Regions from separate parts of the Paracoccus sp. MA genome, predicted to be linked through region 1. Evidence: riboswitches for the same ligand, from Rfam matches in the RefSeq annotation. Region 1 holds a riboswitch; each other region holds the start of a gene.

Region 1 (4,537 bases):
GCCCGGACGACGATGGGCGACCAGCGCCTCGCCGCCCTGCTTCACGGCGCCTTCGTTGCGGCCGATGCACAGATGAAAATGCCCCTGAAGCCCGTAGAACACCGTCAGATAGCCGTCATGCAGCGAAATGCGCTGCGGCTTGGACGGTGGCCGCAATTCATAGGCGGCCCCCTCGACGATGGGACCGAAAGAGAGCCCCTGCCAATGATTGTCGAAGATGTCGGTCAGGAAGTCTTGCAGCCAGTCCTGATCCAGCGGTGCGGGCCAGCGATGTTCCGTCGCGCGCCCTTCGGCATTCACGGTCGTTTCCATGGTCAGCTTCGTCATGTCAGTTCCCCTGCAGGCTCAGGCGGATGCCGGCGAACAAGCTGCGGTCGTTGGTGTTGTAACCCCAGCTGGTCTGGTATTGCTTGTCGAAGACGTTCTCGATCCGGCCATAGAGTTCGGCCCGCTCATCCAGACGATAGCTGGCCAGCAGGTCGGTCACGCCATAGCCGCCAATCTCCTGCCCATAGCCGCTGACCGCGCCCAGGCCGTTGCGGCTGGCATAGCGCAGGCGCGCGCCCACCGACCAGCCGCCGGGGCGATAGCTGACGGTCAGCGCACCGGAGTTCTTGGGCTGGCCGCGCCACTGGCCGGTTTCGTCATTATGGGACAGAACCCAGGTGTGGTTGTGCTGGATCAGCAGGTCTTGCAGGATTTCGGCCTGCCAGGACAGCTCGATGCCTTTCTCGCGCGTGCGGCCGGCCATGTAATAGCCATAGCTGCCGTCCTCGCGCAGGCCCCAGGCGATCTTGTCCTCGACCCGGTTCTGGAAATAGGTCGCGCCCAGTTCCAGCCCGGCATCCGGCCAATAGACATCCGCGCCGATGTCCCAGCCGCGGCTGCGCTGTGCCGTAAGGTCGGGATTGCCATAGGTCGGATCGTAAAGCTGATAAAGCCCCGGCGCCTTTGCACCGGTGCCATAGCTGGCCCGCAGCTTCACATCCGCCGCGCCGCTGGCGGAAAGCAGATAGGCCCCGGTCAGCCGCCATGTGTTGAAGGTGCCGAACTGATCATTGTCGTCGCGGCGCAGCGCGGCGGTCAGGGTCAGATGGGCGTCGGGACGCCAGGCCGCCTCGGTAAAGAGCGCGGTGGTGGCGTTGCTGGCGATGAAGCTGCCGGTATAATTGGTGATCTGGAGGGTTTCTTCCTTCTCGCGCGTGACGCCGCCCACAAGCGACCATGGCTCGGCCGGCTTCCAGGTCACGTCGTAGCCATAGCGGGTCAGCGTGCCGTCGTAGACATCGCCCTCGGGCCGGGAAAAGCCGGTATGATAGGTTCGCCGGGCATTGTAGCGGCCCCAGCTGAGCGTCTGCCGCAGGGTCCGGTCGGCGCTTTCATGGAGGATGCGCGCGCCCAGGTTCCATTCGTCCTTTTCGACCGTATCGCTGCCGTCACTGGGCGGCGAATCGTATTCGTGCCGCGTATCGCTGCGCAGGCCCGTGAGTTCGGCCCGCAACTGCGGCGCGATCTGCCAGCCCAGTGCCGTGCCGATCCCGTTGCCGCGATGGGCGTCGTTGTCCATGGGGCCGGGAACCGGGCTGGTGCGCGGATCGGCCTGCGACGGGCCGTCGTAATGCGTGGAAAAGCCGCTGACCCGGGCGTCGAGATCGCCCCTTTTCCATAGCAGGGTCGCGGTGGCCCGGCGCCAGCCGTCCGGACCAAGCTCCAATCCGCTGGACAGCCGCCAGCCGTCCTGGACCGGGCGCCTGGTGATGATGTTGACAACGCCGCCGATCGCGTCCGATCCGTAAAGCGAGGACTGGTTGCCGCGCAGCACCTCGATCCGGTCGATGCCCTCGACATCCAGATGGTCGAACTGGAACGCCGTCTCGGTCGAGGACGGATCGCCAAGCCGGACCCCGTCCATCAGGACAAGCACCTGGCCGTTATCCGATCCCCGGATGCTGATGCTGGTCCAGGCACCGGGACGGTCCTGCGAGACCTGAACCCCCGGCACGTCCCGCAGCAGGTCGGTGATGCGCTTCGCCTGTTCGCGGCGGGCGCGCTCCTCGGTCACGACGGTGACGGCGCTGCCGATGGCGCGTTCAGGCAGGTCGGCGCGCGAGGCGGTGACGACGATGGTATCCAGCGTCACCGCGTCCTCGGCGGTGGCAGGCGGGACGGCAAGGGTCGTGCCCAACAGCACGGGAATGATATGGCGGACCTTCATTTCGGCACTTATCCTCGTTCAACGGGAAGGGAAGCCGGATACGAAGGCATTGCCGCGACGGTTCTTCCGCCGCGCGCGCGAGTTCAGATTCTATCGGTCGCATCGCACATACCGCTGCCTTCGATCCACATGGGTCACCGCAGCGGAAATCCGCACCCTCGGCTTGTCCCGGCCGCGGGATGGGCGACAGCGACGGCAGGTCTCCTGGCTTCCGGTTCCTTGCGAGTTCCGCGCCTTCCCCCGCCCTGGGGCAGAGTGGCATATGCGGGTCGCTCCCGGTTACAGTTGCGGGCACAGCTGCGGCATCGGTTTCCCTCACCGCATTCCCTTTTCACCCCTTGCGGGGCACCGTCGGCGACCGGATAGCACAAGGGAGTTGTCAAATAAACAGATTAGATGGGCAGTATCTGCTTTTTCCCGCCTGGTGGCAGTGCGCTTGATATCGCGGCAAGATCGATGAGGAGATCGACGTCACCCCGGGGGCCGAGTGCCTCTGGGCATCGCGCGATCTGGATGCGTTCGGCGCCATGCGTGTCGCCGGCGCAAGCCTTGTGGCTTGCGTTTGCGGGTGGGTGTCCTTAGCTTGATCTGTCCCGCCCCTCGCCCCAAGGAGACTCCGCGCGGTGGAAGCCCTTATCGAACAATATCTGGGCAATCCGCTGATATTGGCCTTGCTGCTGTTTCTTGCGAATTTTGTCATGGAAGAAGGGGCGATCATCGCCGGCGCGGCACTGGCCGCCGCAGGAGAGATCGGCACCGGACTGGCCCTGGTGGCGCTGGTAACCGGGAATATCATCAGCGACTGGGCCCTTTACGGGATCGGCGCGCTGGCCGGAAGCAACCGTCTCGTCCGGCGCTGGGTGGACGGCAAGATGCTGGAGCGGGGACGGCGGCTGCTGGATCGCGGCGTCCTGCCGGCGGCGCTGCTGGCACGGCTGTTGCCTCCGGTCTTCATGGCCAGCGGTTTCCTGCGCGTCGATTTTCGCCGTTTCGCAATCGTGAACGGCGTGGTCGCGGCAGTATATACGGCGGCGCTGTTCTTCGGGGCGTTCGGCCTCAACCTGGTCCTGTTCGATCTGCTGGGCAATTGGGCCTGGCCGGTCATGGTTGGGCTGGTGATCGGCGCGGTCTGGCTGAGCCACCGCTTCACGGTCTATTATTTCGCCTCGGACAAGGACGAGGGGGGGCGCTCGGGCGACTGAGACGACGACTTTCCGTCCCCGATGACGCAAGCCAGAGCTGCGCGCAGCAGGTCGGCATGCGTCCAGGGCAGGAAATGGTCGGCCTCTTCGATCAGGATCAGCCGCGGGCCGGGACTGCCGGGCAAATGCGCCTGCAGGAAGGCCACGTTTTCAGGCGGCACCAACGTATCGGCCAGCCCCTGGACGATGGTGACGGGGGCAGTGACATGCGCCAGGTCGGGGGTCAGCTCTTCAAGCCCGGGCCGAAGATTCATCAGCTCGGCATTGGCGTTGGCCAGTTCCGTGGGCAGAAGCCCGGCAAAGAAATCAAGCGCGGCCAGTTGCTGCAGGGGATGGGTTTCCTCCAGCTCCGGATCGGCGGCGCCGCCGATCAGCAGAACCCCCGCAACCCGGTCGGGATAGTCGGCGGCAAGCCGCAACGCAACCGGGCCGCCATAGGAATAGCCGACCAATACCGCGGCTCCGGTCCCGCCCGCCGTCAGAAGCGGGGCGACGGCGGCGGCCTGACCGGCCAGATCGGGCTCGGGCTTTTCCCCGCTGGCGCCGAAGCCGGGACGGTCCACGGCCATGTGATATTGCCCGACCGGAACGTCCAACAGGAAGCGGTCCCATTCCTCGGCGGTGCCGGGGCTGCCATGCAGGAAGATCACCCGCCGCCCGCCGGGTTGGCCCGCCGCCAGATAGCCCAGTCGGGCCTGCCCGTCCCCGCGCGCCAGCCGCATTCGCCGGACCGTGCGGCCCTGTTCCCCGGGCCAGGCGTCGTCGGGTTCCAGCCCGATGCCGGTGATCGCCGAGAACTGTTCGCGCAACGGCTGGAACGGCTCAAGCACGAAACCCAGCGCCCCTTCGGCCAGCGTCTGTTCCGGCGCGGGGATCACGATGGTTTGGCCGGGGGGCGGACAGATGGGCAGATCGGGAATCATGCAAGGCTCCTTTGCGGAGGACTGAAGCCGCCGCACCGCTCGACGGCGGGATTGTCTCGCCCGGCGCGCAGCTGCGCAAGGGATGTTCACGAGCTTTGGGGATAGACGCGCCGCAGCGCCTCCTGTTGTCGCTGCAACCGGATCATGGCGCGCAGGCCGACGGGCCGCGCCCCACGCCTTCGCATGGCATCGCCGAT
Region 2 (4,537 bases), on a different replicon from region 1:
CGCCGTCACCAGCGCCGCGGCCAGGATCAGCACCGCCCGGACCCGCCGCACCGGCACGCCCAGCGAGGCGGCGCTGTCGGCCCCGAAGGCAAAGGCGTCCAGCCCGCGCGCATGCAGCTGGCAGACCAGCCAGCCCATGACGGCGACCGGCACGGCCAGCTGCACCTCGGGCCAGCGCACGCCGCTGAGATTGCCCATCAGCCAGAACATGATGCCGCGCGCCTGGTCGGCATTCGCCGATTTCGCGATGACGAACGCGGTCAGGGCGTTGAAGAGCTGCGAGCCGGCGATGCCCGCCAGCACGATCTGCGCCGCGCCGCCGCGTCCGGCGTCGGCACCGGCGGCCCGGGCCAGCGCCGCCACCAGCCCGAAGGCGATCAGCGCCCCCATGAAGGCGCCGAGCGACATCGAGAGCAGCCCCGCCCCGAGCCCGGCGATGGTCACCGCCACCGCCCCGGTCGAGGCCCCGGCCGAGATGCCGAGGATATAGGGATCGGCCAGGGCGTTGCGCAGCAGCGCCTGCAGCACCACGCCCGAGACGGCCAGTCCCGCGCCGCAGGCGGCGGCGACCAGCGCGCGGGGCACGCGATAGCTCCAGACGATGCCCTGATCCAGCGGGTCGAGCGCATGGCCCGCCTGCCACAGCCGGTTGGCCAGCACCTTCAGCACCAGATCCGGGGCGATGCGGGTCTCGCCGATCATCGCCCCGGCCAGGACCGCCGCCGCCAGCACCGCCAGCGCCAGAAGCGCGGCGACAAGCGCCCTGCGCGGTCCGGCGGCGGCCGGCGTCATTGCGGCAGGCCGTAGGATTTCAGCGCCGCCGCCAGCTCTTCCAGCCCGTCGATCACCCGGATCGTCGCGTCCATGGCGCCGGCATCCATGACGACGATGCGGCCGGCCTTCACCGCATCCATCTGGCTGGCCACCGGGTCGGATTTCAGGAAGGCGAGCTTCTTCTCGACGTCGTCGGCCTCGAAGCGGCGACGGTCCATCCGGGCCACCACGATCACCGTGGGATTGGCCCTGGCGATGGTCTCCCAGCCGACGGTCGGCCATTCCTCGTCCGATTCCACGATGTTCCGCAATCCCAGCGTCTCCATCATGTAGCCCGGGGCACCCTTGCGGCCGGCGACATAGGGATCGATGTCCATCTCGGCCGAGGAGAACCAGAACACCGCCGATCCGTCCTTTAGCCCCAGCGCCCTGGCCTCGGCCTCGGCCGTCTCCTCGCGCGCCTTCAGGTCTGCGACCAGCGCGGCGCCCCGGTCCTGCACGTCGAAGATCGCCGCCAGTTCCTCGATGCCCTGGTAGAGGCTCGCGGTCGAGAACATCGTCAGCCGCGTGCCGTCAAGCCCGACCGTGTTGTCCTTGCCGACGCAATCGGCCGGCATGACATAGGTCGGTATGCCGAGCTCGTGGAACTGCTCGCGCGTGGCGACGATGCCCTGCGGGCCGACATGCCATTCATATTGCACCGCGACCAGCCCCGGCTTCTTGGCCACCACGCTTTCGAAGCTGGGATCGTTGTCGGCCAGCCGCGCGACTTTGGCGTCGATGTCCCGGAACTGCGGCAGCACCTCGCTGAACCAGACCGAGGTGCCGGCGACCTTGTCGCCGAGGCCGAGCGCGTAAAGCACCTCGGTCGCGGCCTGGCCGACGCTTACCGCCGAGGCCGGCGCGGCGTCGAATTCCAGCGTCTGGCCGCAATTCCCGACCGTCAGCGGATAGCCGGTCGCGCCGGCATGGGCGGCGAATGCGGCAAGGGACAGGGAAAGGCCGATCAGGCCCGAACGCAGGAACATGCTCCGTCTCCATCTGGTTGGGACCAGGGGCCGGAGGCGGCGCAACGTTGGGCTTGGCGGACCGCGTCCTGCCCGCAAGGCGGGCCGCGTCTGGCTGTCGTCATCTCACCCTCCCCGGACAACCCCGCCCGGTGTGAACGTCAAGGCGCCGGCAGGTCTCCTGACTGGCGGGTCGCTGCCTGTCCTGGCCTTCCCGGGTCGAGGACCCAGTGACGTGATCGGACGCGGCTCGCCGCCTACAGTTGCGGGGGCAGTTCCGGTTGGCGCAGGGATGCGCCGCGGATTCCCTCTTGGCCCTTTCGGGACCGGCAAGGGGGCGTATCGCCGAAACGCGGCCGCCTGGCAAGCCGGATATGGCCAAGCCTGTCAGGAAGCGGTGGATGATCGGGGAAAGAAACACCCTTGGCCCGCCGCGGCGGGGGAAGGGAAAGGCGCCGGCCCGCCGGGACGGGGTCTTCGGCGGCGCCGGGGGTTCAGGCGTCCTGCTGCGGGGCGCTTTCGCGGGGCGGGCGGCCGATGATGTCGCGCAGCGCGTCCAGTTCGATGAAATTGTCGGCCTGGCGGCGCAACTCGTCGGCGATCATCGGCGGCTGGCTGCGCATGGTCGAGACCACCGAGACCCGCACGCCCTGGCGCTGCAGCGCCTCGACCAGCGGCCGGAAATCGCCGTCGCCCGAGAACAGCACCGCATGGTCCAGCCGCGGCGCCAGCTCCATGGCGTTGATGACCAGCTCGACATCCATGTTGCCCTTGACCTTGCGGCGGCCCAGAGCGTCGGTATATTCACGCGCGGGTTTCGTCACCATGGAATAGCCGTTGTAATGCAGCCAGTCGACCAGCGGACGGATCGGTGAGTAATCCTCGTTCTCCAGCAGGGCCGTATAGTAATAGGCGCGGATCAGCTTGCCGCGCCGCTCGAATTCCTGCCGCAACAGCTTGTAGTCGATATCGAAGCCAAGCGCCTTCGCGGCAGCATAAAGATTCGACCCGTCGATGAACAACGCCAGCCGATCATCCTTGTAAAACACGATTCCCCCAAGATGTCTCTTTACCAAAGTCAGAAGGCGAACTTAGTCCTGGTGGCGCTGGGTGCAAACCTGCCTAGTTCGGCAGGTATCCCATCGGACAGCTTGCGTTTCGCGCTGGATAAGCTTTTGAAATTACCTGCGGTTGTGCCGCTTGCCGTCAGCCGATTCTGGTCCACCCCGGCGGTGCCGGCCGGTTCCGGTCCCGATTATGTGAACGCTGCGGTTTCACTTTCCTGCGCGCTGCCGCCCGATCAACTCCTGCGCGAGCTGCACGCGATCGAGGCGGCGCTGGGACGCCGCCGCGACGGGCCGCGCTGGCAGGCGCGGGGGCTGGATCTGGACCTGCTGGCGCATGGCGATCTGGTGCTGCCCGACGCGGATGCGCAGGACCGTTGGCGCAGCCTGCCGCCCGAGGAACAGCCGCGCCGCACGCCCGAGCGACTGATCCTGCCGCATCCGCGGCTGCAGGACCGCGGCTTCGTGCTGGCGCCCCTGGCCGAGATCGCGCCCGGCTGGGTGCATCCGCGCCTTGGGCTCAGCGTGGCGCAGATGCTGGCGGCGCTGCCGCCCGAGGCCATGGCCGGGATGCGGCCGGCAAGTGCTTGACATTTCCGTTTCGCGCACCCAAATATCCGGCTTCGCCCTGCACCCCGATTCCAGCTGATAAGGTGACCGATGGCCCGCGTTACAGTCGAAGATTGCGTCGACAAGGTTCCGAACCGTTTTGACCTGGTGATGCTGGCGGCCCATCGCGCGCGTGAAATCGCGGCGGGGAGCCCGCTGACCGTCGACCGCGACAATGACAAGAATCCCGTGGTCTCGCTGCGCGAGATCGCCGACGAGACCCAGCCCGTGGACGAACTGCGCGAGCGCATGATCGAGGCCCAGCAGACCCAGATCGAGGTCGACGAGCCCGAGGAGGACGCGATGGCGCTGCTTCTGGGCGCCGAGATCGACCGTCCGAAGCCCGCCGACGAGGAATCCGAGGAGCGCATGCTGCGCATGATGCTGGAAGCGCAAGGCAGGAACTGAGTCCAAAGGTCTTCGGCTGAACATGATCGACGTCGAAGACCTCATCGCGCTTATCCGCAATTACAACCCGCGCACCAATGCCGAGCTGATCCGCGACGCCTACGAATACGGGCGTCGCATGCATGAGGGGCAGTTCCGCCATTCGGGCGAGCCCTATTTCACCCATCCCGTCGCGGTCGCCGCCATCCTGACCGAGATGCGGCTGGACGATGCCACCATCGTCACCGCGCTGCTGCACGACACGATCGAGGACACGCGTTCGACCTGGGCCGAGGTGGCGCAGATCTTCGGGCGCGAGATCGCCGATCTGGTCGATGGGGTCACCAAGCTGACCAATCTGCAGCTCTCGGGCGCGCATTCCAAGCAGGCCGAGAATTTCCGCAAGCTTTTCATGGCGATGTCGCGCGATCTTCGCGTGATCCTGGTCAAGCTGGCCGACCGTCTGCACAACATGCGGACCATCAAGTCCATGCGCCCGGAAAAGCAGCTGCAGAAGGCGCGCGAGACCATGGACATCTATGCGCCGCTGGCCGGCCGCATGGGCATGCAATGGATGCGCGAGGAGCTTGAGGACCTGGCCTTCAAGGTCATCAACCCCGAGGCCCGCAACTCGATCATCCGCCGCTTTGTCAGCCTGCAGCGCGAATCCGGCGACGTGATCCCCAAGATCACCGC
Region 3 (4,537 bases), on a different replicon from region 1:
TCTTCGGGCGTCAGCAGGTCCGGAATGGTGACGAGCATGGGATTCTCCTGCGGTGCATCGAGGCGCAGGATAGAACCGGCGCCCCGGGAAGTTAAGCGTTTCTGTCGGTTATTTTGGCGCCAGCCGCGTCAAGGGCGACCGACAGGCCGCCCCTGCGGGTTGATGCCTCAGAACGCGTGCTTCAGCGTCAGCACGTAGTTCCGCCCCGGCTCGATATTGGCGAATTGCCCGCTATGCGAGTCGGTATAGATCTGGCGGTCGAAGACGTTGTTGACATTGAATTGCAGCGCCGTTTCTTCGGTCAGCTTGTAGGCGGCCATCAGGTCGGTGCGCCAGCTCGACGGCAGCCCGGCATCGGCATCGCCGTTCTGCGAATAGCTGGCCATGCGCTTGCCCGTATAGGTCACGCCGCCGCCCAGCGTCAGTTCCGGACTGTAGTCATAAGTCGTCCACAGCGAGAAGCTGTTGCGCGGGATCTTCACGACCTGCCGGCCGGTGCCGGGGTTCGGATAGGGATCGCCGCCGCCGCGCGGGGTGGTCCAGCCGCCGTCCTTCAGCTTGACGTCCTGATAGACATAGCCGCCCCAGATGCCCCAGCGCTCTGTTATCTGGCCGGCAAAGCCCAGCTCGACGCCCTTGGCGGTGGTCTTGCCGATATTCTCGGTCTCGCCCAGCGAGTTGGTGACGCGGGCATTGTCCTTCTCGGTCCTGAACAGCGCCGCGCTCAGCTGAAGCTGGTCGTTCAGCACCAGCCATTTCGTGCCGATCTCGTAATTCACGCTGTGCTCGGGATCGAGGCTGTCCAGATCGTCCGAGGCATTGCTGCCGCCGGTGCCCGCGCCCTCCCCGGCCGGGTTCGAAGAGCTGCTGACCGAGGCGTAGACCGAGCCGTTCGGCGCCGGCTTGTAGACCACGCCCAGCATTCCGTTCAGGAAGTCGGAATCGTTGCGATGGCTTTCGCGCGGATTCTCGTCGGTGGCGTGGGTGACGCTGTTGACGCTGTAATCGTCCCAGCGCAGGCCCACCGTCGCCTCCCATTGCGGGGTGAACGTGATGGTGTCCAGCGCGTAGATGCCGCGCGACTTGGTGGTGCTGTAGCCCGTATCGCCGCCGCGCTCGATGCTGCCGCCCCAGGGTGCGCCGGCATCCGGATGCTCGTAGGGCGAGGTCGGCATCGGATCGGGGTTGACCACCGTCAGCCGGCGGGTGGTGGCGCGGGAATTGGCGATGTCCACGCCGACCGCAAAGCTGTGCTCGACGCCCCCGGCCTGCACTTCGCCCGAAAGCTGGGCGTTGAACGACACGGTCTCGTTCACCCGGTCCGAAGCCTTGGAGCTGCGCGACACCAGCCCGTCGCTGCCCGAGGTCGGCGAGGTCACGACATAGGTATTGGTGTCGCGCGCCTTGCGCAGCGCCGTGGTCAGCCGCAGGCTGTCCGAGAATGCGTGCTCGAACTTCAGGTAGCCCGAGGCGGATTCCACGTCGCGGAAATCGCGCGCATGCAGGCCATAGAAGGTATCGGGATCGACATCGGCCGGCAGGAACGGGTCGATGCGGGTGCCCGAGCCGCGCCGCCATTCGGCAGGCGTGGTGGCATTCGACATCGGCACGCCATAATCGGGCGTATCCTCGTCCTTGTAGTAATAGAGCCCGGCGGTGATCTTGCTGTCATCGGTCAGCCGATAGCTGAAGCTCGGCGCCACGCCGAACCGCTTGGACTCGACACCGTCGCGCCCGCCCAGATCGTCGGCGCGCTGCCCCATCAGGTTCAGGCGCAGGCCGAGGGCGCCGAATTCGCGGTTCGAATCCAGCGTGCCGCGGACATAGTTGCCGGTTCCGTAGGACAGCGCCACCTCGTCAAAGGCGCCCGGCTGCGGGGTCTTGCTGTTCAGGCTGATGGTGCCGCCGGTCGAACCGGCGCCGGAATAGACGCCGCCCGGCCCCTTGTTGATCTCGATCGATTCCAGGTTGAAGGCCTCGTATTGCGTGCGCGAGGCGTTGCGCATGCCGTCGATCAGCAGGTCCTGGCTGGCCTCGAAGCCGCGGATATAGGGGCGCACGCCCTGCGGCACGCCGCCCTCGCCCGCGCCCAGCGTGACGCCGGGCGTGGTGCGCAGCACGTCGGCGACCGAGGTCTGGCCGCGCTCCTCGATCTCGCGCGCAGTGACGACGGTGACCGAGCGCGGGGTGTCGAGCAGCGGCGCGGTGGCCTTGTCCGAGGTGCTTTCGGTGACCTTGTAGCTTGTCTCGGCCTCGTTGCCCTGCTGGCGGCGGATGACCACCGTGTCCAGGGTGACGGTGTCCTGCGCCTGTGCAGGGCCGGCCACGCCGGCCGAGATGGCCAGCACCGGCAGCAGGCCCAGGGTCGGCAGCAATTGCGCTGCGCCCCCCGTGACCGGCGGTTTCGGATGGGACTTGTTCATGGATTGCTCCCGGCACAAAAGAAATCGCTGCCATCCACGAGGATGGAAGCGACAGGGACGTGCTGGCTCAGCAGAGTGGCTTGCGGTGAAACGAGCCGGGAGGGGGAGCAGTCGCCCCCCTGTCCTGGCCGCGCGTGATCCATGCAAGAGGGTTAATTGTCGCAAATTGTCAAACGACGCTGCGTAAAATCCCGGATCGGCAGGCCCGACTGTTGCAGTGATTCAACAATCCGGATGCTCGCCCGTCGGAAAAGGTGCCGCAACCCTCGGCCGGGATGCCGACGGCACCACCCCGGCGATGTTCGGCGGTCCACCAGATGTTCCGATGGGCGGGCAGTTTCCCACTAGATGTGGATTGACCTGCGTGGCGGAGCGTGGCTAACTGCAGGGGTCATGGTTACCTCCGGGGCGACTCGGGGATCAACAGGGAAGCCGGTGCAAGGCCGGCACTGCCCCCGCAGCTGTAAGCGGAGAGCGACGCTGGAATGCCACTGGGGCCAGCCCCGGGAAGGCCAGCCAAGCCGGGACCCGCGAGTCAGAAGACCTGCCATGGCGCGAAAGGACGAAACCGTGCGGCGGGCGCGGGGCTGAAGCGGTTCCGATGGCGCGGTCATCGGGCGCGGCCCCTGCTTGCCGACAGAAAGAAGGAGCAGAGGCATGACCATCACCGTTTATTCCAAGCCCGCCTGCGTGCAATGCACCGCCACGACCCGGGCGCTCGAGGCGCGCGGCCTGCCCTATCAGCTGGTCGACCTGACCGAGGATGAGGCGGCGATGGAACTGGTCACCTCGCTCGGCTATCGCCAGGCGCCCGTCGTCGTCGCCGGCGAGGCGCATTGGGCGGGTTTCCGGCCCGACATGATCGGCCGGCTGTCCTGAACGCGCGGCCATGGGCGGGCACCGGGGCGAACTGGTCTATTATTCCTCGGGCTCGGGGAACACGGCGCGCTTCATGGCGCGGCTGGGGCTGCCCGCGCTCCGCATCCCGGTCTCGCCGTGCGAGATCCTGCCCGAGCCCGGCCGGCCCTACGTGCTGATCTGCCCGACCTATGCCGATGGCGAGGGGCGGGGCGCGGTGCCGAAACAGGTCATCCGCTTCCTGAACGACCCCGGGCGCCGCGCGCTGCTGCGCGGCGTGATCGGCGCCGGCAACCGCAATTTCGGCGCCACCTTCGCCCTGTCGGCGAGGGTCATTTCTGCTAAATGCGACGTCCCCGTGCTCTATCGATTCGAGCTGGCGGGCGACGACAACGATCTTTCCCGCGTCCGGGCGGGGCTTGAGAAATTCTGGGGGACGGAATGCTTGACAATGGCGTAAAGGCCGAGCTGGACTATCACGCGCTGAACGCGATGCTGAACCTTTACGACGGCGAGGGCCGCATCCGCTTCGAGGCGGATCGCAAGGCCGCGCGGCAATATTTCCTGCAGCATGTCAACCAGAATACCGTGTTCTTCCACAATCTCGACGAGAAGCTGCGCTATCTCGTCGACGAAGGCTATTACGAGCCCGAGGTGCTGGACCAGTATTCGCGCAATTTCCAGCGCGCGATCTGGGATGCTGCCTATGCGCGGAAGTTCCGCTTCCCGACCTTCCTCGGCGCCTTCAAGTATTACACCAGCTATACGCTGAAGACCCGCGACGGCCAGCGTTACCTGGAACGCTACGAGGACCGGGTGGTCATGGTCGCCCTGACGCTGGCGCGCGGCGACGAGGCGCTGGCCATGCGCTTCATGGAGGAGATGCTCTCGGGCCGCTTCCAGCCGGCGACGCCCACGTTCCTCAATGCCGGCAAGAAGTCCCGGGGCGAGCTGATCTCGTGCTTCCTGCTGCGGCTGGAAGACAACATGGAGAGCATCGGCCGCTCGATCAACTCGGCCTTGCAGCTCTCGAAGCGCGGCGGCGGCGTGGCGCTGATGCTGACCAACCTGCGAGAGGCCGGCGCACCGATCAAGGGGATCGAGAACCAGTCCTCGGGCGTCATCCCGGTGATGAAACTGCTGGAGGACAGCTTCAGCTATGCCAACCAGCTGGGCGCGCGGCAGGGCGCGGGCGCGGTCTATCTGAACGCGCATCACCCCGACATCCTGCGCTTTCTGGACACCAAGCGCGAGAA

Evidence for each region. A riboswitch is a leader RNA that binds a small molecule or an ion and turns the genes downstream of it on or off. The one in region 1 is predicted to bind cobalamin.
Region 2: linked by a shared signal. The riboswitch ahead of LOS78_RS13345 (ABC transporter substrate-binding protein) and the one ahead of LOS78_RS21605 (TonB-dependent siderophore receptor) in region 1 are both predicted to bind cobalamin.
Region 3: linked by a shared signal. The riboswitch ahead of nrdH (glutaredoxin-like protein NrdH) and the one ahead of LOS78_RS21605 (TonB-dependent siderophore receptor) in region 1 are both predicted to bind cobalamin.

Annotation. Positions count from the first base shown of each region.
Region 1 is NZ_CP087599.1:571,002-575,538, reverse strand. It holds gene LOS78_RS21610 (hypothetical protein) at 1-327, opposite strand, end outside; gene LOS78_RS21605 (TonB-dependent siderophore receptor) at 329-2,215, opposite strand; cobalamin riboswitch at 2,392-2,583, opposite strand; gene LOS78_RS21600 (DedA family protein) at 2,839-3,417, shown strand; gene LOS78_RS21595 (alpha/beta fold hydrolase) at 3,372-4,340, opposite strand; gene LOS78_RS21590 (hypothetical protein) at 4,427-4,537, opposite strand, start outside.
Region 2 is NZ_CP087598.1:1,256,505-1,261,041, forward strand. It holds gene LOS78_RS13340 (iron ABC transporter permease) at 1-792, opposite strand, end outside; gene LOS78_RS13345 (ABC transporter substrate-binding protein) at 789-1,802, opposite strand; cobalamin riboswitch at 1,935-2,127, opposite strand; gene LOS78_RS13350 (NYN domain-containing protein) at 2,276-2,830, opposite strand; gene folK (2-amino-4-hydroxy-6-hydroxymethyldihydropteridine diphosphokinase) at 2,843-3,436, shown strand; gene rpoZ (DNA-directed RNA polymerase subunit omega) at 3,506-3,862, shown strand; gene LOS78_RS13365 (bifunctional (p)ppGpp synthetase/guanosine-3',5'-bis(diphosphate) 3'-pyrophosphohydrolase) at 3,885-4,537, shown strand, end outside.
Region 3 is NZ_CP087597.1:811,015-815,551, reverse strand. It holds gene LOS78_RS03980 (Fe2+-dependent dioxygenase) at 1-38, opposite strand, end outside; gene LOS78_RS03975 (TonB-dependent siderophore receptor) at 168-2,423, opposite strand; cobalamin riboswitch at 2,801-2,990, shown strand; gene nrdH (glutaredoxin-like protein NrdH) at 3,081-3,302, shown strand; gene nrdI (class Ib ribonucleoside-diphosphate reductase assembly flavoprotein NrdI) at 3,313-3,741, shown strand; gene nrdE (class 1b ribonucleoside-diphosphate reductase subunit alpha) at 3,723-4,537, shown strand, end outside.